Paractinoplanes brasiliensis: one gene and its partner. The main gene of each other region encodes a partner of the protein of the gene in region 2 in a complex. Links are inferred from orthologs where the notes say so. Each region holds a gene or a part of one and is shown on either strand. Other genes may lie near its edges. The genes, in order: C8E87_RS07080 and C8E87_RS22305.

The links.
Region 1: C8E87_RS22305 (region 2) and C8E87_RS07080 share a complex: the UniProt entries of both Bacillus subtilis proteins name them as parts of the possible RNA degradosome complex. The link is inferred for Paractinoplanes brasiliensis from one-to-one orthologs.

What each region holds. Positions count from the first base shown.
Region 1 is NZ_SNWR01000001.1:1,669,727-1,679,631, forward strand. What follows is about bases 2,120-5,059. They hold C8E87_RS07080 (6-phosphofructokinase), read right to left. Parts: upstream 4,134-5,059; coding sequence 3,105-4,133; downstream 2,120-3,104. Other genes in these bases: C8E87_RS07070 (DUF429 domain-containing protein), read left to right, coding at 2,120-2,214; proC (pyrroline-5-carboxylate reductase), read right to left, coding at 2,218-3,039; C8E87_RS07085 (polyadenylate-specific 3'-exoribonuclease AS), read right to left, coding at 4,406-4,894; C8E87_RS07090 (phosphotransferase enzyme family protein), read right to left, coding at 4,917-5,059. In the rest of the region: C8E87_RS07065 (glycosyl hydrolase family 18 protein), read right to left, coding at 1-1,318; more of C8E87_RS07070, read left to right, coding at 1,537-2,119; more of C8E87_RS07090, read right to left, coding at 5,060-5,771; C8E87_RS07095 (Crp/Fnr family transcriptional regulator), read left to right, coding at 6,050-6,730; C8E87_RS07100 (lysophospholipid acyltransferase family protein), read right to left, coding at 6,681-7,409; C8E87_RS07105 (DUF308 domain-containing protein), read left to right, coding at 7,539-8,357; C8E87_RS07110 (alpha,alpha-trehalose-phosphate synthase (UDP-forming)), read left to right, coding at 8,439-9,836; C8E87_RS07115 (alpha/beta hydrolase), read right to left, coding at 9,825-9,905. UniProt on the Bacillus subtilis protein: Catalyzes the phosphorylation of D-fructose 6-phosphate to fructose 1,6-bisphosphate by ATP, the first committing step of glycolysis.
Region 2 is NZ_SNWR01000001.1:4,896,383-4,906,414, reverse strand. Bases 3,690-6,756 are described here. They hold C8E87_RS22305 (polyribonucleotide nucleotidyltransferase), read right to left. Parts: upstream 6,360-6,756; coding sequence 4,020-6,359; downstream 3,690-4,019. Other genes in these bases: rpsO (30S ribosomal protein S15), read right to left, coding at 6,603-6,756; C8E87_RS22310 (M16 family metallopeptidase), read right to left, coding at 3,690-4,013. Outside these bases: C8E87_RS22330 (MFS transporter permease), read right to left, coding at 1-453; C8E87_RS22325 (hypothetical protein), read right to left, coding at 450-887; dapB (4-hydroxy-tetrahydrodipicolinate reductase), read right to left, coding at 942-1,700; C8E87_RS22315 (phosphatase PAP2 family protein), read right to left, coding at 1,684-2,592; more of C8E87_RS22310, read right to left, coding at 2,679-3,689; more of rpsO, read right to left, coding at 6,757-6,872; C8E87_RS22295 (bifunctional riboflavin kinase/FAD synthetase), read right to left, coding at 6,991-7,923; tRNA pseudouridine(55) synthase TruB, read right to left, coding at 8,362-9,243; C8E87_RS22285 (MATE family efflux transporter), read right to left, coding at 9,416-10,032. UniProt on the Bacillus subtilis protein: Involved in mRNA degradation. Catalyzes the phosphorolysis of single-stranded polyribonucleotides processively in the 3'- to 5'-direction. Necessary for competence development in Bacillus subtilis.

The DNA of each region.
Region 1 (9,905 bases), 3.2 Mb from region 2 along the record:
CGTACGCGGTGCCGCCGACCGTGCCCGTGGCCGGGCAGCTGTTCTTGAGCACCTTGTAGTCCTCGATGCCGGCCTCGTACGTGCCGGGGGCCGCGCCGCTGGCCGAACCGCCCGGGGCGGTCTGGCTGACGCCGGTCCAGCCGCGTCCGTAGAAGCCGATGCCCAGCAGCATCTTGCTGGCCGGGACGCCCTTGCTCTTGAGCTTCTGGATCGCCGCGTCGGACCAGAAGCCCTGCTGCGGGATGCCGGAGTACGAGTTCAGCGGCGAGTGCGGGGCGGTCGGGCCCTGCGGGGCGAACGCGCCGAAGTAGTCGTAGGTCATCGGGAAGACCAGGTTCAGCTTCGAGATGCCGGAGGCGTAGTCGGCCACGTCGAGCTTGCCGCCGTTCGAGCCGTCCGCCGAGATCGCCGAGGTGACCAGGAAGTTGTTGCCGAACTTGTTGCGCACCGCGGTGATCACGTTGTTGTACGACGCGGGACCGCTGGCGTCACAGGTCAGGCCGCAGGCGTTCGGGTACTCCCAGTCGAGGTCGATGCCGTCGAAGACGTCGGCCCAGCGGGGGTCCTTGACCAGGTTGTAGCACGAGTTGGCGAACGCGGTCGGGTTGGCCGCGGCCTGGGTGAAGCCGCCGGACCAGGTCCAGCCGCCGAACGACCAGATGATCTTGATGTTCGGGTACGCCTTCTTGAGCTTGCGCAGCTGGTTGAAGGAGCCGCGCAGCGCGCCGGCGTCCCAGGTGTCGGCGACGCCGTCCACGCTGTTGGCCGCGGTGTAGGCCATGTCGTAGTCGGCGTACGAGTCGCCGATCGTGCACTGGCCGCCGGTGGTGTTGCCGAACGCGTACAGCAGGTGGGTCAGCTTCGCGGCCGAGCCGGAGGTGACCAGGTTCTTCACGAAGTACTGACGGCCGTAGACGCCCCACTGGGCGAAGTAGCCGACGACGTTCTTGCCGCTGGGGCCGGGCGGCTGGGTGGTCGGCGGCGTGGTGGGCGGGGTCGTGGGGGGCGTCGTCGGAGGAGTCGTGGGCGGGGTGGTGGGGGGCGTGGTGGGGGGCGTCGTTCCGCCGCAGACACCGTTGTCGATCCAGACGTCCCACTGGCCGCTCTTGGTGGCGGGCGACTCGCCCTGGGTCCACCACTTGGCGGTGTAGTTGTGGCCGTTCTGAGAGGCGACGTTGTCCTTGACGTAGACAGCGGTGGAGGACCACGCGGGGGCACAGGCCGCAGCAGCCGACGCCTGGGTGGCCGGGACCGCGGCGGTGGCCGCCACCACCACGATCGCCGACACCCAGGTGGCGCGGCGGAGGGATTTCTGCACTGGGTCTCCTCTTTGAACAGTTAGGAAACTTTCCAAAAAGTTCGTTGGGGGAGACCGTAGTCACAGGCATTCATAATCGTCAAGACAGTGGCGAGGGATTACGCAAAGGCTTAACTTTGTCGCGCCGACGGCTACAGGGTGCACTCTGACGGACACAGCGCGTAGTCTGCGTTCATGACCAACTCCGACGTCGTTGTCCCTTTGGCCGTACGCCGCCGATGAGTGTCCGAGTAATAGGTGTCGATGCGTACGCGCTCGGCTGGGTCGGCGTCGAGCTGCGCGACGGCGCGTTCGGCCGGGCCGTGCTGGCTTCCACGCTGTACGAGATAGTCGCCGGCAGCTCCGGCGCCTCGGTCATCGGCGTGGACATCCCCCTGGGCATGCTGCCCGACCGCTGGCGGGCCGCCGACACGCTCGCGGCCGAGGAACTGGGACCGCGCCGCGGCAGCGTGTTCCGGGTTCCGCCCCGCGCGGTCTGGCAGGAAGCCGACTTCACCGCGGCCAACCGGCTGTGCCGCGAGCTGACCGGCGCCGGGCTGAGCCGCCAGTCCTGGGCGTTGCGGCCCAAGCTGCTGGAGGCCAACGCCATCTGGGAACGGCATCCGGGGCTGCTCTTCGAGGCGCACCCGGAGGTCTCGTTCCGCACCATGGCCGGCGAGCCCCTGCAGTACGCGAAGAAGACGTGGACCGGCCAGGCCCGCCGGCGCGAGCTGCTGGCCCGCAACGGGATTGTTCTGCCCGACCAGATCGGCCCGGCCGGTCAGGCGCCGCCGGACGACATCCTGGACGCGGCCGCGGTGGCCTGGTCAGCCCACCGGATGGCGACCGGGACGGCGCTCAGCCACCCCAGCCCACCCGAGGAAACCAACGGCTCCAAGATCGCCATCTGGTACTAGAACTCAGTTCTTGGTGGTCATCTCGGTGGCGATCTGGCGGGCACGATCGCGGGCTGCCTCCAGCGCGCTCAGGAATGCAGCCCGCAACCCGTGGTTCTCGAGCTCACGCAGCGCGGCAGCCGTCGTGCCGCCCGGGGAGGTGACCGACTCGCGCAGCTTGACCGGGTGCTCCCCCGAGTCCCGCAGCATGATCGCCGAGCCGACGGCGGTCTGCACGGCCAGCTCGTGGGCGACGTTGCGGGGCAGCCCGAGCAGCACGCCGGCGTCGGCCATCGCCTCGACCAGCAGATAGAAGTAGGCCGGGCCGGAGCCGGACACCGCCGTCACGGCGTCCTGCTGGCTCTCGGGCACCCGCACAGTGCGGCCGAGCGGCTGGAAGACCTCTTCGACGATCGCCAGGTGCTCGTCGGTCGCGTACGGCCCGGGCGAGATCGCCGTCATCGCCTGGTCGACCAGGGCGGGCGTGTTGGTCATGACCCGCACGACCGGGATCCCGCCGGGCAGGCGCTCGGCGAAGAAGCTGGTGGGCAGGCCGGCGCAGAGCGAGACGACCAGCCTGTCCGGCGGCACCTTCATGCCGAAGTCGTCGAGCAGCTTGCCCGCGTCCTGCGGCTTCACGGCGATCAGCAGGACGTCGGCCTGCGTCACCGCGGTCAGGTTGAGCACCGGGCGGATGCCGTGCCGCTCGGCCAGCTCGGCCGCCCGCTCGGGACGCCGGGTGGTGGCCAGCACCTGCTGCGGCGTCCACCCGGAGCGCAGCAGTCCGGCCAGGACCAGCTCGCCGAGCTTGCCCGCGCCGATCACGGCGACACTGTGCTTGGTCATTGGCGCCCCTCGTCAGAAACGAAGCGAGGGGCGACCGACGGCCGCCCCTCACCCGAAAGCTGGACCTAGCTGCCGAAGAAGACCTCGGCCTCTTCGTACCGCGACAGCGGCACGGTCTTGAGCTCACCGGTGCCGTCGATCAGCGGCACGCGCACGATGTCAGTGCCCCGCAGCGCCATCATCTTACCGAAATCGCCCTCGTGCACGGCGTCGATCGCCTGCAGGCCGAACCGGGTGGCGAGCACGCGGTCGAACGCGGAGGGGGTGCCGCCACGCTGGATGTGACCGAGGACGACGGTGCGCGCCTCCTTGCCGGTCTTGGCCTCCAGCTGCTCGGCGAGCCACTGGCCGATGCCGCCCAGGCGGACGTGACCGAACGAGTCGAGCTCCTGGCTCTGCAGCGCCATCTGGCCCGCGAGCGGGTGCGCACCCTCGGCGACCACGACGATCGGCGCGTACTCGACCTGGAAACGCTTGGTCACGTACGTGGCGACCTGGTCGACGTCGAACTCACGCTCGGGCAGCAGGATCACGTTGGCGCCACCGGCCAGGCCGGCGTGCAGCGCGATCCAGCCGGCGTGCCGGCCCATGACCTCGACGACCAGGGTGCGGTGGTGCGACTCGGCGGTGGTGTGCAGCCGGTCGATGGCCTCCATCGCGATGTTGACCGCGGTGTCGAAGCCGAACGTGAAGTCGGTGGCGTTGAGGTCGTTGTCGATCGTCTTGGGCACGCCGACGACGTTGACGCCCAGATCGTTGAGCTTGGTGGCGACGCCGAGGGTGTCCTCGCCGCCGATCGCCACGAGCGCGTCGACGCCCTGCTCGGCCAGGTTCGCCTTGATCTTCTCGACACCACCGTCGATCTTGAACGGGTTGGTGCGCGAGGAGCCCAGGATGGTGCCGCCCCGGGGCAGGATGCCGCGGACCTCGGCGATGCCGAGCGGCTTCGTCAGACCCTCGAGCGGGCCCTTCCAGCCGTCGCGGAAGCCGACGAACTCGTGACCGTAAGCGGCGACGCCCTTGCGGACCACCGCCCGGATCACCGCGTTGAGACCGGGGCAGTCGCCGCCGCCGGTGAGCACGCCGATACGCATATTTAGCTCGTCCTCCCAGATCGGGTATGCGAGAAGCAGAGAGCCCGTCGAGCCCCAGGGAGATCTTCGGCAGCGTTGCCGGCCCGGGGCGGGCCGCGACCCGAACTCTAGTCGCCGCTCACCAGCCGGATACATCCGCCCCTTAAAGCCTGACCGTTTCGTTCTCGCCGGCGGCGGGAGTCCTTCCGGTCGCGGCCGCCTTGGCGTATCCCAGCAGAGGCCGGAGGCGCGCCGAACGAGAGCGCGGGCCACAGGCAGGCCGAACGGCGACGTCAGCCACCCATCGCGCGCCAGCGGGCCAGGTTGTGCCGGGCGTCGACCAGCGCGTCGTGCCGTCCGGACATGGCGGGCAGCGGCGGGCGGCCCTTGTCGTCCCACAGCTGACGCAGGTCCTTGGTGAAGCGCGGCAGGTCACGCGGCAGGGCCGGCATCGCGCCCCACAGCTGGGCCAGCGCGACGTGGTCGTAAGCGGCGAACCACGCCCACAGCTCGATCTGCTCGTCGCGTCCGGCGACCGGCTCCTTGAGGAACGCGTAGAGGTCGTCGCGGATCCGCTCACGGGAGCGCCACGCCTTGTCGGACGGTGAGGGCAGCTTGTCGAGCACGTTGCGCCGGACCCAGGGAATGGCACGGCTGTCGTCGAACTCCGTGCTGACCGCGTAGAACTCGCGGCCGAACTCGTCGACGACACCGATCGAGACCAGGTCGACCACGCGCCCGTCCTCGATGAACTCGCAGTCGTAGAAATAGCGGTAGACCATCGGGTCCCATCCTGGCCCATCGTCATCCGGGCGCCGACTCCAGGGCCTCCCGTGCGCGCCGCAGGCCCTTCGAGCACCCCGCGCGGGCCGCCCGGTCGGCCTTGACGGCCCAGCGCAGGCGCAGCAGCACCGGCAGCGCGGCTTCGAGCTCCCCGGCCTCGACCGGACCCGCCGCCAGGTAGCCGTCGAGCAGCTCACCCGCCCGCTGCGGGCCCCCGGCGTACAGCACGGCCGCCGCCACGTCGTACACCAGCGGGCCGACCCCGCTCGCCCCGCAGTCGAGCAGGCCGGCGCGGCCGGTGCCGGGGTCGACCACGAAGACGCCGGGGGCGGGGTCGCCGTGCAGCACCCCGTACGTGAGCCGGTCCGTGATCGTCAGACGGGTGGCGGCGGCCGCCGCGTCGGCCACGGCGGCCCGCAGCCACGGCTCGGCGTCGAGGTGGGCCGCCTCCGCGTCCAGCGGCTGCCAGGAGCGCAGGCCAGGGTGGTGGAAGCCCTGCAGGGCCCGGTGCACCGCCCCGAGGCGATCGCCCCACCACTGCTGGTCGACCGGGTCGCCGCCGTCGAGACGCCGGCCCGGCACGCGGTGCAGCACGGCGAGCGCCCCGGCCTCGGTCTGCGCGGTGAGGCCGCCGGCCAGGGTGCGTACGGGTTCACCGGCGGCGATGTCCCGGGCCCGCAGATGCTCGGTGGCGGCCAGGCCGGCCTCGACCGGGAGCCGGGCGCCGGTGTCGCACAGGCGCACGACGTACGTACGGCCTCCGGCTGTCACCTCCCATCCGCGCGAGAGCAGCACGTCGTCCAGGGCGATGATCTCGCGCGGCACGAGATGCCACTCGTCCCGCAGCGTTGATCGAAGAAGCTCAGCATCCGGCACGGCGGGATTATCACGGCAGAACAGGTAAATGCGACGGACTGGTTGGGCGACCCCCACATGAGGACCCCACACCGGGAACGTTCACTCATGGCATTCAGGTGTTTACAGATAGCGACCAGCGCGACATGATCCTATGAGGCGCCGGCGGTACAGGTGCGCAGAAATGGCGCCGGTGGGTTGCTGTGTGCTAAGAGTGATCGTTCGCGTCGTGGGGCCGACGCGGCACGCTTTGCCGACACGGCCCCCACCGGGGGAGGGATGACGCCGTGGACCATCGCATGCCGGACAACGGCGACGCGCTGACCGGCGTGGAGATGTTCGCCGGCCTGGAGCCGGACGTCCGGCAACGGGTCATCGCCACGGCAGTCCCGCGTACGTACCGCAAAGGACAGATCATCTTCGTCGAGCACGACCCCGGCGAATCCCTGATCATCCTGAAACGTGGCGCCGTCGCCATCTTCCGCACGGCCCCGACCGGGGAACGTGCGGTGCTCACCGTGGTCCGTCCGCCCGACGTGCTGGGCGAGGTGTCCCTTCTGGACGCGTCGGCCCGCAGCGCCTCGGCCGAGGCGATCGAGGACTGCCAGGCACTCACCCTGTCGCGGTCCGCGTTCATCGACCTGGTGCACGCGAACCCGCGCATCCTCGACGCGGTGATGCGCTCGGTCGGCGCGCTGATCCGGCGGCTGACCGAGCAGAACACCGACCACGTCTTCCTCGACCTGCCCGGCCGGGTGGCCAAGACTCTGGTGCGGCTGGCCGGCGAGAGCCAGGCTCCGATGATCACGATCGAGCTCAACCAGAGCCAGCTGGCCGAGATGGCCGGCGGCTCACGGCAGAGCGTCAATCAGGCGATCGGCTCGTTCGCCAGCCGTGGCTGGCTGCGCACCGAGGGCCGCCGCATCGTCGTCACCGATCTGCAGGCTCTGCGGCGTCGCGCTGGGATGAATGCGGCTTAGGAGCCTCGATCGTGGTTTTCAGCTTGGAAGCGTAGACGTCCACGTACTCGCGCCCGGAGAGCGCCATGAGCTCGAACATGATCTCGTCGGTGATGGCGCGCTCGACGAACCGGTCGCCCTTGGTGCTCTCGTAGCGGGAGAAGTCCAGCGGCGCGCCGAACCTCATGCGCACACGCTTGATCTTGGGCATGAGGGTGCCGGTGGGCTGGATCTCGTCGGTGTTGAGCAGCGCGACCGGCACGACGACGGCCCCGCTCTCGAGCACCAGGCGGGCCACTCCGGTCTTGCCCCGATAGAGCCGCCCGTCCGGCGAGCGGGTGCCCTCGGGATAGATGCCCGCCACACCGCCCTCGCGCAGCACCCGCAGCAGCGTGTCGAGGGCCGCCTGGGCAGCCTTTCCGCCCGAACGGTCCACCGGGATCGTCCCCGTTCCACTGAAGAACTGGCGCATGAGCCAGCCCTTGATCCCCTTGCCGGTGAAGTACTCCGCTTTGGCGACGAACGTCACCCTGCGGTCCACCACCAGGGGTGTGAAGATCGAGTCGGAGAACGACAGATGGTTGCAGGCCAGGATCACCGGCCCTGTCCGGGGCAGGTGCGACAGTCCGCGCACATCGGGGCGGAAGAGAAGCTTGAGCACGGGTCCGAGGACCACGAACTTGAGCAGCCAGTAGAACACGGTGTCCTTCCCGGGACGTCCGAGCGTCTAGGAAGCGTACGAAGCGGGACGGCGCGCCACAACGCACTCCCGCAACCTGTCCATGTCGTGTCACCATTCAAGGCACGGTCGGCGAGGGAGTGTGCAGGAGTGACAGCGGGTGGCGCCCGCCGCGGGCGGCGGGACAACGGGCTCGACGCGGCCGATTACGCGGTCGCGGGCGACGTGGATCCGCGCGTCGGTGAACACTTACTCGACGTGCTGGCGGCCGGCGGGATCGCGGCATACCTGCAGCCCACGGCCGATCTCAATCCCATTCTGCGCGCCACCACCCTGCCCGCGCGGCCGATCGACCGGCTCTATGTCGACCGCGCCCACCTCGAGGTCGCCCGCGAGCATCTGCACCAGGTGACAGGGGGCGAGCCGCCCACGCCGCCGCCCGCCGATCCCACGTCCGAGCCGCGCACCGATGTCGATGTCGAGGCGGAGTGGGCCAAGATCGTGGCGGGCTTCCACACCACCGTCGACCCGACGTCCGAGCCGTGGCCCGCCTCCGAGAGCGTGGAACGGCCCAAGGAGCCACCGCGTACGGGTGGGCTCTCCAACGCGGCCGACTTCTCGGGCGTGTCGCTCAACCGTCGGCGCACCGACCCTCCGGCCGAGGAGCCGTCGCTGCTCGACGGCCTCGACACGTTCGGCAACGACCTGCCCGACGACGAGGACGACGAGGAGCGGTACATCCCGCCGCCGCCCCCGCCGCTGCCGCGCATCTCGAAGTACGCGGTCCTCGGCGTGCTCGGCGTGGTGGTCGGGTTCCTGCTCTTCCTGTTCCCGACGATGCTGCCGATCGACCGCGACTACGTGACGTTGCTCGGCTTCGCGGCCATCGTCGGCGGCGCGGTGACGCTGGTCTGGCGGTTGCGTTCCGGTGACGACGAGGACGACTACGACGACGGCGCGGTGGTCTGAGCGAGCCGCTTCCCGCGGTGTGAAATGTTCCATAGACCACTGTCGGTATATATCTGGGTAGCCATCCGATAACCTTCGGTGATGCGCCAGAGCTCGCTGGTCGTCGTCGCCAACCGTCTTCCCCTCGATGACAACGTCGCGCCCGACGGAGCGTGCGAGTGGCGCCGAAGTCCCGGCGGGCTGGCCGGCGCGCTGCACGCGATCCTCGAGCAGACCCCGTCGACGTGGGTGGGCTGGGGCGGGGGCACAGGTCCGGCCCGCGACCTGCCCGACATCGGCTCCCTGCGGCTGCGCCCGGTGTCGCTCAGCGAGGACGAGCTCCGCGGCTACTACGAGGGCTTCGCCAACTCGACGCTCTGGCCGCTCTACCACGACGCGGTCGAGCAGCCCGTCTTCGACCGCGAGTGGTGGCTGGCCTACCGCGCGGTCAACCGGCGCTTCGCCGAGGCCGCCGCCGAGGTGGCCGAGCCCGGGGCCACCGTCTGGGTGCAGGACTACCACCTGCAGCTGGTCCCCCAGATGATCCGCGAGCTGCGCCCCGACGTCCGCATCGGGTTCTTCCTGCACGTCCCGTTTCCGCCGCCCGAGCTGTTCATGCAGCTGCCCCGCCGGCTCGAGCTGCTGCAGGGCATGCTCGGCGCCGACCTGGTCGGTTTCCAGCGCCCCCAGGCGGCCCACAACGTCGCTCAGCTGGCGGCCAAGCTGCTCGGCACGCGCGGCGCCGACGACGCGATCATCCTGGACGACCGGGTGGTGCGAACTGGCGCGTTCCCGGTTTCCATCGACGTCGCCGAGATGAGGACCCTCAATGCCCGGCCGTACGTGGTGAACCAGGCCCACCAGCTGCGGCACGACCTCGGCGCGCACAAGCGGGTGCTGCTCAGCGTCGACCGGCTCGACTACACCAAGGGCATCGAGCACAGGCTCACCGCGTACTCGGAACTGCTGCGCGACGGCCGGATCAAGGTTCGCGACACCGTGATGGTGCAGGTGGCCGTGCCGAGCCGGGAACGCGTGGAGAGCTACCGCGGGCTGCGCGACCGGATCGAGCGCGAGGTCGGGCGGATCAACGGCGAGTACGGCCGGGTCGGCGAGCCCGCCATCCACTACCTGAACCAGCCGTTCGACCGGGCCGACCTGGCCGCGCTCTATCAGACCGCCGACGTCATGGTGGTGACCCCGCTGCGCGACGGCATGAACCTGGTGGCCAAGGAGTTCGTGGCCGCCCGGCGCGACGACACCGGCGCGCTGGTGCTCAGCGAGTTCGCCGGCGCGGCAGCCGAGCTCGAGGACGCGTTCCTGGTCAACCCGCACGACGTCGACGGGTTGAAGGAGACGTTGCTGCAGGCCCTGGCCGCCCCGCCCGAGGAACTGGCCACCCGGATGAAGGCGATGCGGGCGTACATCACCTCCAACGACATCCACGCCTGGGCGCGCGCCTACCTGACCTCGCTCGAGAAGCCGGTGCTAGTTCCCTAACTCCTTGGTCAGCCAGTCCAGGATCGCCTCGATCGGCTCGGCCCAGGCCACGTCCAGCAGCAGGTCATG
Region 2 (10,032 bases):
GGACAGCGACTTGTCGCCGAAGCGGGCCTTGCCGATCGTCGGCAGCACCGCCAACGCCACCAGCAGACCGACCCGGTCGTGGTCGACCTTCCCGTAGCTCATCGCGATGATCATCCACTCGAAGTAGAGCGCGAAGACGGCCCAGCCCAGGATGCGGGGCGCGCGACCGGTGGCAGCCGCGAGCGAGAGCGCGAGGAGCGCCCAGAAGACCGCCCACACGAGGAAGTGGGTCGGCGTGGGCAGCGGCAGGATCCGGCCGACGAGCAGCGGTTCGTACAGCTCACCCGGGGTGTTGGCGTGCAAGCGCACCCACGGCGTGAAGACGGTCAGGTCGAGGGCGACGAAGACGTACACCAGCGTACGGAAGGCGGCGACCCGCCCCAACGGCACCGGCGCGAACAGCCACCGCAGGGCCACGTTTCGCCCGGCGGTGGGCGCATCTTGGCTGTTCACGGGCGCTTCCATTCGGCGACGACCTCGTCCCGCCAGGCGCCGGTGGGGCGCGCGTGCTCGATGCCGTGCCAGCGCACCACGATGCGCACCGAGCTGAGCGGAGCGGCGCCGGGCGTGTGCTCCGCATAGGCGGCGGCGACCCGGCTCAGGCGGGAGGGGTCGTCCACGTACGCCTGCTGTTGCCCCTCGATCTCGGCCCGGCGAATGCCGCTGTTGCCCTCGGTGATCGCCACCGTCCGGCCCTCGGCGTCGACGCCCTCGACGCGGGTGTCACGCGCGTCACCGTTGGGGTCGGGCGCCGTCGAATACATCCGGAAGGGGCCGAACGGGAAGTCGTCGTCGGTGCCCCACAGGGTGCCGGCGAGCAGCAGCGCCCCGGCGACCAGGGTGGCGATCACCCGGACCCGGATGCCACGGACGGATAGCTGGTTCACAGCGAGACAACCTATCGGCCGAGGTCCAGCCGGCGCTCGTCCCCCCGTGAGATGTCAGTCGAGGAAGCTGTCCAGGCCGACGGTCAGGCCGGGGCGCTGGCGGATCTTGCGGACGCCGAGCAGGACGCCGGGCATGAACGACACCCGGTCGAGGGAGTCGTGGCGGATCGTCAGCGTCTCGCCGAGCGACCCGAACAGCACCTCCTGGTGGGCGACCAGCCCCGACGCCCGTACGGAATGAACTCGCACCCCGTCGATGTCAGCCCCGCGAGCGCCGTCGACCTCTTCCTTCGTGGCGTCGGGCATCGGGCCCAGGCCGGCCTCGGCCCGCGCCTGCGCGATCAGTTCAGCCGTGTGCGTCGACGTGCCGCTGGGGGCGTCGAGCTTGCGCGGATGGTGCTGCTCGATGACCTCGACGGACTCGAAGTAGCGGGCGGCGCGCGTCGCGAACTGCATCATCAGCACCGCGCCGAGCCCGAAGTTGGGGGCGATCAGCACGCCGACGCCCGGCTTGGCGGCGAGCCAGCCGCGCACCTGCTCGAGCCGTTCCGCGGTGAAGCCGGTGGTGCCCACGACCATGGAGATGCCCTGGTCGACGGCCCAGCGCAGGTTGTCCATCACGACGTCGGGCGTGGTGAAGTCGACGAACACCTGGGCGCCGGCGTCAGACGCCTTGAACAGCTCGTCACCCTGATCGATCATGGCGACGAGTTCCAGATCGCCGGCCGCGTCGACCGCCTTGCAGACCTCGAGGCCCATGCGGCCCCGGGCGCCGAGAACACCGACGCGGATCGAGTCAGGTTGCTGAGTCACCCGGATAACTTAACGCACCCTTGCGCCGGCTCCACCAGCGCTCGGCCAGCCCGACCGCGGCGAACGTGGCAGCCACGTACAGCCAGCCCACGAGCACGTCGACGATGTAGTGCTCACCCGTGTAGACCAGCGTGAACGTCATCGCCAGGGGGTAGGCGAACAGCAGCGGCCACCAGCGCCGGCGCACCATCGGCAGGAAGAAGGCGACGGCCATCATCGCGTACGCGGTGTGCAGTGACGGCATGGCGGCGACCGGGTTGGACTGGTGCACCTGCAGGGCGTTGAGGGTGTTGCCGGCGCCGTGCAGGCCGATCACGTCGAGGCCGCGTGACGAGAACCGGGCCACCTCGTCGGTCAGGTAGCCGTACTGCGAGGCCCACCACGGCGGCGCCGCCGGGTAGAGGAAATACGTGACAAGGCCCGCGACGCTCAACGCGATCCAGCGGCGGATGAAACGGTAGGACAGCTGCCGGCTGGCCAGCCACAGAACCACGGCCACGGTCGGCACGGTGAGGAAATGCGAGATGTAGACGATCGTGGTCACCACTTCCCACCAGGGGACGTGGTTGGGGTCGTACAGGTGCTCCTGAAGCCAGACGGTCGGGATCTTGCCGTCGGTGAGCCACCCGAACATCGCGACGTCGGCGTCGATCAGCGGTGTCACGTGCGGGTCGAACAGCTTGTCGGCGGCGCCCCGGGAGACGTTGTAACCGATCAGGAGCACCACGACCGGACCCCAGTCGCGCAGGAAGAGCAGGTGCTCACGCCACGGCAGATAGTTGCGCCAGGCGATCGTGGCCAGCCAGAGCCAGCCGAAAGCGGTGAGCGGGTCGCTGGTGGGCACACCCACCAGCCACACGAACACCGCGAAGGCCGCCGCCCACACCACCATGCCCGCGATCCGGCGCTTGCGCTGATCGGGCGTGATGGCGGGGGTGTTCGCGGGCGGAGTCTCCAGCGTCGTCACGGGCACCAAGGTTAGCGGTGCGTGCCGAACGCGGACTCGTCGAAGGGCCCCACCACGGCGAGCGTCATCGGCTGGGTGAACAGCTGGGCCGCGACCTCGTTGACCTCGTCCGGCGTGACCGCGTCGACCCGCGCGAGCAGCTCGTCGACCGGCATGAGGTCGCCGTGCAGCAGTTCGGACTTGGCCAGCCGGCTCATCCGCGACCCGGTGTCCTCCAGGCCCAGCACGTACGAGCCCTTGACCATGCCCTTGCCGCGGGCGATCTCGTCGGCGCTGATCCCCTCGGCGGCCACCCGTTCGAGTTCCGTACGGGTGAGGTCGAGAACCTCGTCCACCTTGCCGGGCGCGCAGCCGGCGTACACGCCGAACAGGCCGGCGTCGGCGTACTGGCTCGCGTACGAGTAAACCGAGTAGGCCAGGCCCCGCTTCTCGCGGATCTCCTGGAACAGCCGGCTCGACATGCCGCCGCCGAGAACGTTGTTGAGCACGCCCAGGGCGAACCGGCGCTCGTCGCGGCGGCCGATCCCGACCCCGCCCAGCACCAGATGCCCCTGCTCGGTGTCGCGGTTGCGCACGACCGTGTGCGGTTTCTGGGTCGGCACCCTTTTCGACCCTGTACGGGGGCCGGTCGGCTCGGCGGCGCCGGAGTCGAGCGCGGTGCCCGCCAGCGCCTTACGCACCAGCCGTACGACCGTGGCGTGGTCGAGGTTGCCCGCGGCCGCGATCACGATGTTCGGGGCGGTGTAGCGCCGCCGGTAGAACCCGTGGATCTGGTTCCGGGTCATCGGGGTGATCGATTCCTCGGTCCCCGAGATCAACCGGCCCAGCGGGTGGTCGCCGAAGATCGCCTCGGTGAAGACGTCGTGGACCTCGTCACCGGGCTCGTCCTCGTGCATCGCGATCTCTTCGAGGATCACGCCGCGCTCGGTCTCGACGTCGGCCGGGTTGATGATCGAGTCGGCGACGGCGTCGCAGAGCACGTCCACCGCGATCGGCAGGTCGGCGTCGAGCACCCGCGCGTAGTAGCAGGTGTACTCCTTCGTGGTGAAGGCGTTGGTCTCGCCGCCCACGGCCTCGATCTCGGCCGAGATCTGCAGCGCGGTGCGCTTGTGCGTGCCCTTGAAGAGCAGGTGCTCGAGGAAGTGCGAGGCGCCGGACATGCCGGGGGTCTCGTCGCGCGAGCCGATGCCCACCCACACGCCGAGGGCCGCGCTGCGGGTGGTCGGGATCGCCTCGGTCACGATGCGCAGACCGCTGGGCAGCGTGGTGCGTTTCGCGCCGTCCGCGAGGGTCCTGGTAGAAACGCGGGCCGGCTTCGCAGCCGACCCGCGGTTACTTGTTGTCACCGGTGATTAGTCGCGACGCTCGCCACCGCGGTCACCGCTCGGGCGGGACCGGCGGCGACGGGGCTCGCCACCACCCTCGCCACGGTCGCCTCGCGGCTCACGCGGCGGACGGCCACCCTCGGCAGCGCCCTCCGCGGGGGCCGGGGCCTCCGCGCCCTCGGGGCGGACCTTGTCGAGGTAGATCTTGCCGCGGGCGTCGATGTCCGCGATGGACACCTCGACCTTGTCGCCGACGTTGAGGAAGTCCTCGACCTTCTCGACGCGCTTGCCGTCGCCCACCTTGCTGATGTGCAGCAGGCCGTCCCGGCCGGGCAGCAGCGAGATGAACGCGCCGAACGCGGCCGTCTTCACCACCGTGCCGAGGAACTTGTCGCCGACCTTGGGCAGCGTCGGGTTGGCGATCGCGTTGATCCGCTCGACGGCGGCCTCGGCCGACGGGCCGTTGGTCGCGCCGACGTAGATCGTGCCGTCGTCCTCGATCGAGATGTCGGCGCCGGTCTCGTCCTGGATCGCGTTGATCGTCTGACCCTTGGGGCCGATCACCATGCCGATCTTGTCGACCGGGATCTTCACCGAGGTGACGCGCGGCGCGTACTCCGACATCTCGGCCGGGGCGCTGATCGCGGCCTGCATGACCTCGAGGATCGTCGCGCGGGCGTCGTGGGCCTGCTGCAGGGCGCCGGCCAGCACGTCCGACGGAATACCGTCGAGCTTGGTGTCCAGCTGCAGGGCGGTGACGAACTCGCTGGTGCCGGCGACCTTGAAGTCCATGTCGCCGAACGCGTCCTCCGCGCCCAGGATGTCGGTCAGCGCGACGTACTGCGTCTTGCCGTCGACCTCGTCCGAGATCAGGCCCATCGCGATGCCGGCGACCGGGGCCTTCAGCGGCACACCGGCGCTCAGCAGCGACAGCGTCGAGGCGCAGACGGAGCCCATCGACGTCGAGCCGTTCGAGCCCAGCGCCTCGGAGACCTGACGGATCGCGTACGGGAATTCCTCGCGCGTCGGAAGCACGGGCACCAGCGCCCGCTCGGCCAGCGCGCCGTGGCCGATCTCGCGGCGCTTCGGCGAACCCACCCGGCCGGTCTCACCGGTCGAGTACGGCGGGAAGTTGTAGTTGTGCATGTAGCGCTTGGACTTCTCGGGCGCCAGGGTGTCCAGCGCCTGCTCCATGCGCAGCATGTTCAGCGTGCTGACGCCGAGGATCTGCGTCTCGCCCCGCTCGAACAGGGCCGAGCCGTGCACCCGGGGCAGCACGCCGATCTGGGCGGTCAGCGGCCGGATGTCACGCGGGCCACGGCCGTCGATGCGGACCTGCTCGCGCAGCACCCGCTGGCGCACCTCGCTCTTGGTGACCGAGCGGAAGGCGGCGCTGATCTCCTTCTCGCGGCCCTCGAAACGCTCGTCGAGCAGCTCGTGCGCCTTGGCCTTGACCAGGTCGAGAGCTTCCTCGCGCTCCTGCTTGGCAGCGATCTTGAGCGCCTCGGCGGTCTCGGACCGGACGGCCTCGGCCACGGCCGAGTAGACGTCGTCCTGGTACTCCAGGAAGACCGGGAACTCGACGGCCGGCTTCGAGGCGACCTCGGCCAGCTCGCTCTGCGCGCGGCACAGCTCGCGGATGGCCGGCTTGGCGGCCTCGAGACCGCTCGCCACGACCTCCTCGGTCGGGGCGGTGGCGCCGGCGGCGATCAGCTTGACCGCGTTCGGGGTGGCCTCGGCCTCGACCATCATGATCGCAACATCGGCGCTGTCGCCGTCTCCGACGACTCGTCCCGCGACGACCATGTCGAAGGTGGCCCGCTCGAGCTCCTCGATGGTCGGGAAAGCGACCCACTGGCCGTCGATGTGCGCGACGCGGGTCGAGCCGATCGGGCCGCTGAACGGCAGGCCGGACAGCTTGGTCGACAACGACGCGCCGTTCATGGCGACCACGTCGTACGGGTGGGCGGGGTCGAGCGCGAGGACGGTCTCGACGACCTGGACCTCGTTGCGCAGGCCCTTGGTGAACGACGGGCGCAGCGGCCGGTCGATCAGGCGGCAGGTGAGGATCGCGTCCTCGCTCGGGCGACCCTCACGGCGGAAGAACGAGCCGGGGATGCGGCCCGCGGCGTACATCCGCTCCTCGACATCGACGGTCAGCGGGAAGAAGTCGAAGTGCTCCTTCGGCTGCTTGCTGGCCGTGGTCGCGGAGAGGACGACGGTCTCGCCCAGCTGGACGATGACCGAGCCGGCGGCCTGCTTGGCGAGGCGGCCGGTGGAGAACGTGATCTCGCGGGTGCCGAACGCGCCGTTGTCGATCACGGCGGTGCGGAACTCGGTGCCTAGAGCGGTGTTCTGCTCTGTCATGTGGTGCGGTACTCCTTCGTCGAGGACCCGGCGGTCTGCACAACGCGGTTTAGGCTGCCGGTCTTCGATCGAAGTGCCCAGGATGAGGGTTCTTCAGACTTCGTCTTCTTTGTCACGCTGGTCTGAAGAACGCTCGGTTGGCCTGGGAACCACTACCGAGGACCGGTGGCTCGCCTCTGCTTACCGCGCGGGTCCGTGGGTTAAAGCTCGGGGGAGCGGCCAAGTGGCCACTCCCCCGTCAAGTCATCGGCGCAGGCCGAGCCGCTCGATGAGCGACCGGTAACGCTGGATGTCCTTCTTCTGCACGTAGTTGAGCAGGCGCCGGCGGCGGCCGACCAGCAGCAGCAGACCACGACGGCTGTGGTGGTCGTGCTTGTGGGTCTTGAGGTGCTCGGTGAGGTCGGCGATCCGCTTGGTGAGCATCGCGACCTGGACCTCGGGCGACCCGGTGTCGCCGTCCTTCGCCTTGTACTCGTCGATGATCTTGGTCTTGGTCTCTTGATCGAGCGCCATGAAACTCCTGTGATTCTGTGTTGCCGATGAAAAGCGGTTACCCCGCGGCCCGCGGCGTCGGGCAGGCAGGCGGGACCGGTCGTCGGACATCCGACGTCGACTCAACCCTACCAGCACGTCATCGAAGGAGCGCGCGGGTCTCTTCCACATCGGCGTTGATCTGAGCCACCAACGGCTCGATGGCCTCGTACGTCCGCTGTTCGCGCAGGTGGGCCACGAAGTCGAGGCTCACCCGCTCGCCGTACAGGTCGCCGGAGAAATCGAGCACGTACGCCTCGACCCGGCGCTCACGGCCCGAAAAAGTGGGATTGGTGCCGATCGACACGCTCGCGGGCAGCCGGGCGGCATGCTCGCCCCCGCGGATCAGCCAGCCCGCGTAGACGCCGTCGGCGGGCACGGCGGCATAGCGGTGCACCATCAGGTTGGCCGTCGGGAAGCCGAGCTCGCGTCCGCGCTGATCACCCCGTACGACCACGCCGCCCACCCCGTGGGGCCGCCCCAGCGCCGCGGCGGCCGCACGCACGTCACCGGCGTCGACACAGCTGCGGATGTACGTCGAGGAGAAGACCAGCCCGTCCTCGGTGACCAGCGGCGCGTCCTCGACGGTGAAGCCGAACTGCACGCCGAGCCGCTCGAGCATCGCCACGTCACCGGCGGCCCGATGCCCGAAGCGGAAGTTGTCCCCTACCACGACAACCGCCGCGTGCAGCGCCTCGACCAGCACATCGTGGGCGAACGCCTCGGGGCTGAGCTGCGAGAACGCCGGGGTGAAGGGCACCACGCAGAGCGCGTCGGCCCCCAGCTGCTCGATCAGCTCGGCCTTGCGCACGGGCTCGGTCAGCACGGCCGGATGCGACCCGGGCCGCACCACCTCGGCCGGATGCGGGTCGAACGTGACCACCACGGACTGCAGCCCCAGATCACGGGCCCGCTTCACGGCGTGGCCGATGATCGCCTGGTGGCCCCGGTGCACCCCGTCGAAGACCCCGATCGTGACGACCGAGCGCCCCCACCCGCCGGGCACAGCCTCGAATCCCCGCCACCGCTGCATGTCTCTCGCGCCTCCGGTCCTTCGCTCCCGGACAGCGTATAGGCCCACCCCGCCCCCTTTACGTTGGGCGATTTGTGCGGACTTGCTGGTGGTACCGCCGCCATCCCAAACCCCCACCCGCCTCGGGGAGACGAGTGGGGACTCTACGGGGTTGTCAAGCTGGCGGGGTGGGTTGTCCACAGGCTCGTCGACTCGCCCGTTTCGTGCGAATCGTCCGCGCGGCGGGCACCAACTCTGGTCGTTCGAGCGGGTGCGCTGGGTCAAACTCGACAGGCGCACCCCCGACGCGCGCTGGAAGACAAGCCCGCCCTGGCCCGGACGGCGGCCCCACCCCACCCCGCCCTGGCCCGACCCCGCCCTGGCCCGGACGGCGGCCCCCGCCCTGGCCCGGACGGCGGCCCCCACCCCGCCCTGGATCGAGCGGCGGCCCCACCCCGCTCAGGCCGGGGCCAGCACGATCTCGGCTCGGGCTCGGCCGTCGCGCTCGGAGACGATGGCCAGAAGTTCGCCGGACGGGGCGAAGACCGCGTACGGCCCCTCGATGCCGACCGGCGTGAGCGGTCCGCCGTGGCTGAGCACGCGAGCCTCGTCGGCCGTGGCCTCGCGCTGCGCGAAAGCCTGCCGGGCCGCCTCGGCCATGGGCAGCGAGATCACGTCGGGGGCCACCGCTTCGAGCTGGTCGAGGGTGCGCGCCTCCCCCAGCGTGAGGCCACCCACGGCCGTACGGCGCAGGGCCGTCAGATGACCACCCACGCCGAGCAGCGTGCCGAGGTCACGGGCGATCGCTCGAATGTAGGTGCCGGACGAGCACGTCACGTCGATGTCGACGTCGACGAGGCCCGGGTTATGGCGGATGTCCAGGACGTCCAGACGCGAGATCGTCACCCGGCGTGCGGGGATCTCGACCTCCTCGCCTTCCCGGACACGCTTGTACGCCCGCTGCCCGTTGATTTTGATGGCGCTGACGGCGCTGGGCACCTGGTCGATCTCGCCACGCTGCCGGGCCAGCCCGTCCCGGATCGCCGCGTCGGTGACGCCGTCGGCCGGGGAGGTTGCCGTGACCTCGCCCTCGGCGTCGTCGGTGATCGTGGACTGGCCCAGGCGGATCGTCGCGGTGTAGTTCTTGGAAGCACCGATCACGTACGTGAGCAGGCGCGTCGCCCGGTTCACGCCGATGATCAGCACGCCGGTGGCCATGGGGTCGAGCGTGCCGCCGTGGCCCACGCGCCGGGTCTTGGCCAGCCGCCGGATCCGCGCCACGACGTCGTGCGAGGTCATCCCCGCCGGCTTGTCCACCACGATGAGTCCGTCCGCATTCACCGGACCACCCTAAGTTCTCCCCGGACGACCCCCGTGACCACCCAGTGCCTGAGCCGCACCCCCGTCACCACCCGACACCCGAGCCGCACCCCCGCGACCACCCGACACGAACGCGCCGCCCCGACACGCCCGAACCGGATCGGAGCGCGACCCACGCAACGCCAGCGTCGAATCAGCGCGTGACCCCCGTGACGGCCCAGCGCCCCGACCGCCAGCGCCACACCGCCGCGACGAAACGGATCAGAATGAGCAGCGCCAGTCCCGCCCACACCCCGCCCAGGCCGAGGTCGAAGAAGTACGCGATCCAGATGGCCGGGAGGAAGCCGAGCAGGGTCGCCGCCAGGGTGATGTTGCGCAGGAAACGGACGTCGCCCGCGCCGATCAGGACGCCGTCGAGCGCGTAGACGACCCCGGCGAACGGCATCAGCCCGATGAACCAGGGCCAGATGATCGCCGCCTGAGCGTGGATCCCGGCGTCGGGAGTGAACCAGGCCGGGATCGAGCCGGCGCCCGCGGTGACCAGCAGGGCGAACGCGACGCCGGAGAGCCCGCCCGCGATCGTCACCTTGCGGGCCACGGCCTGGGCCTCGTCCGCGCTGCCGCCGCCGAGCGCGGCCCCGACCAGCGACTGAGCGGCGATCGCGACCGCGTCGAGGGCCAGCGCGCTGAAGAACCACAGCTGCAGCCCGATCTGGTGGGCGCCGACCGACGCGACGCCGAAACGGCTCGCCACCGCGGTCGCCGACAGGAAGCAGGCCTGGAACGCGCCGCCGCGGATCAGCAGGTCCC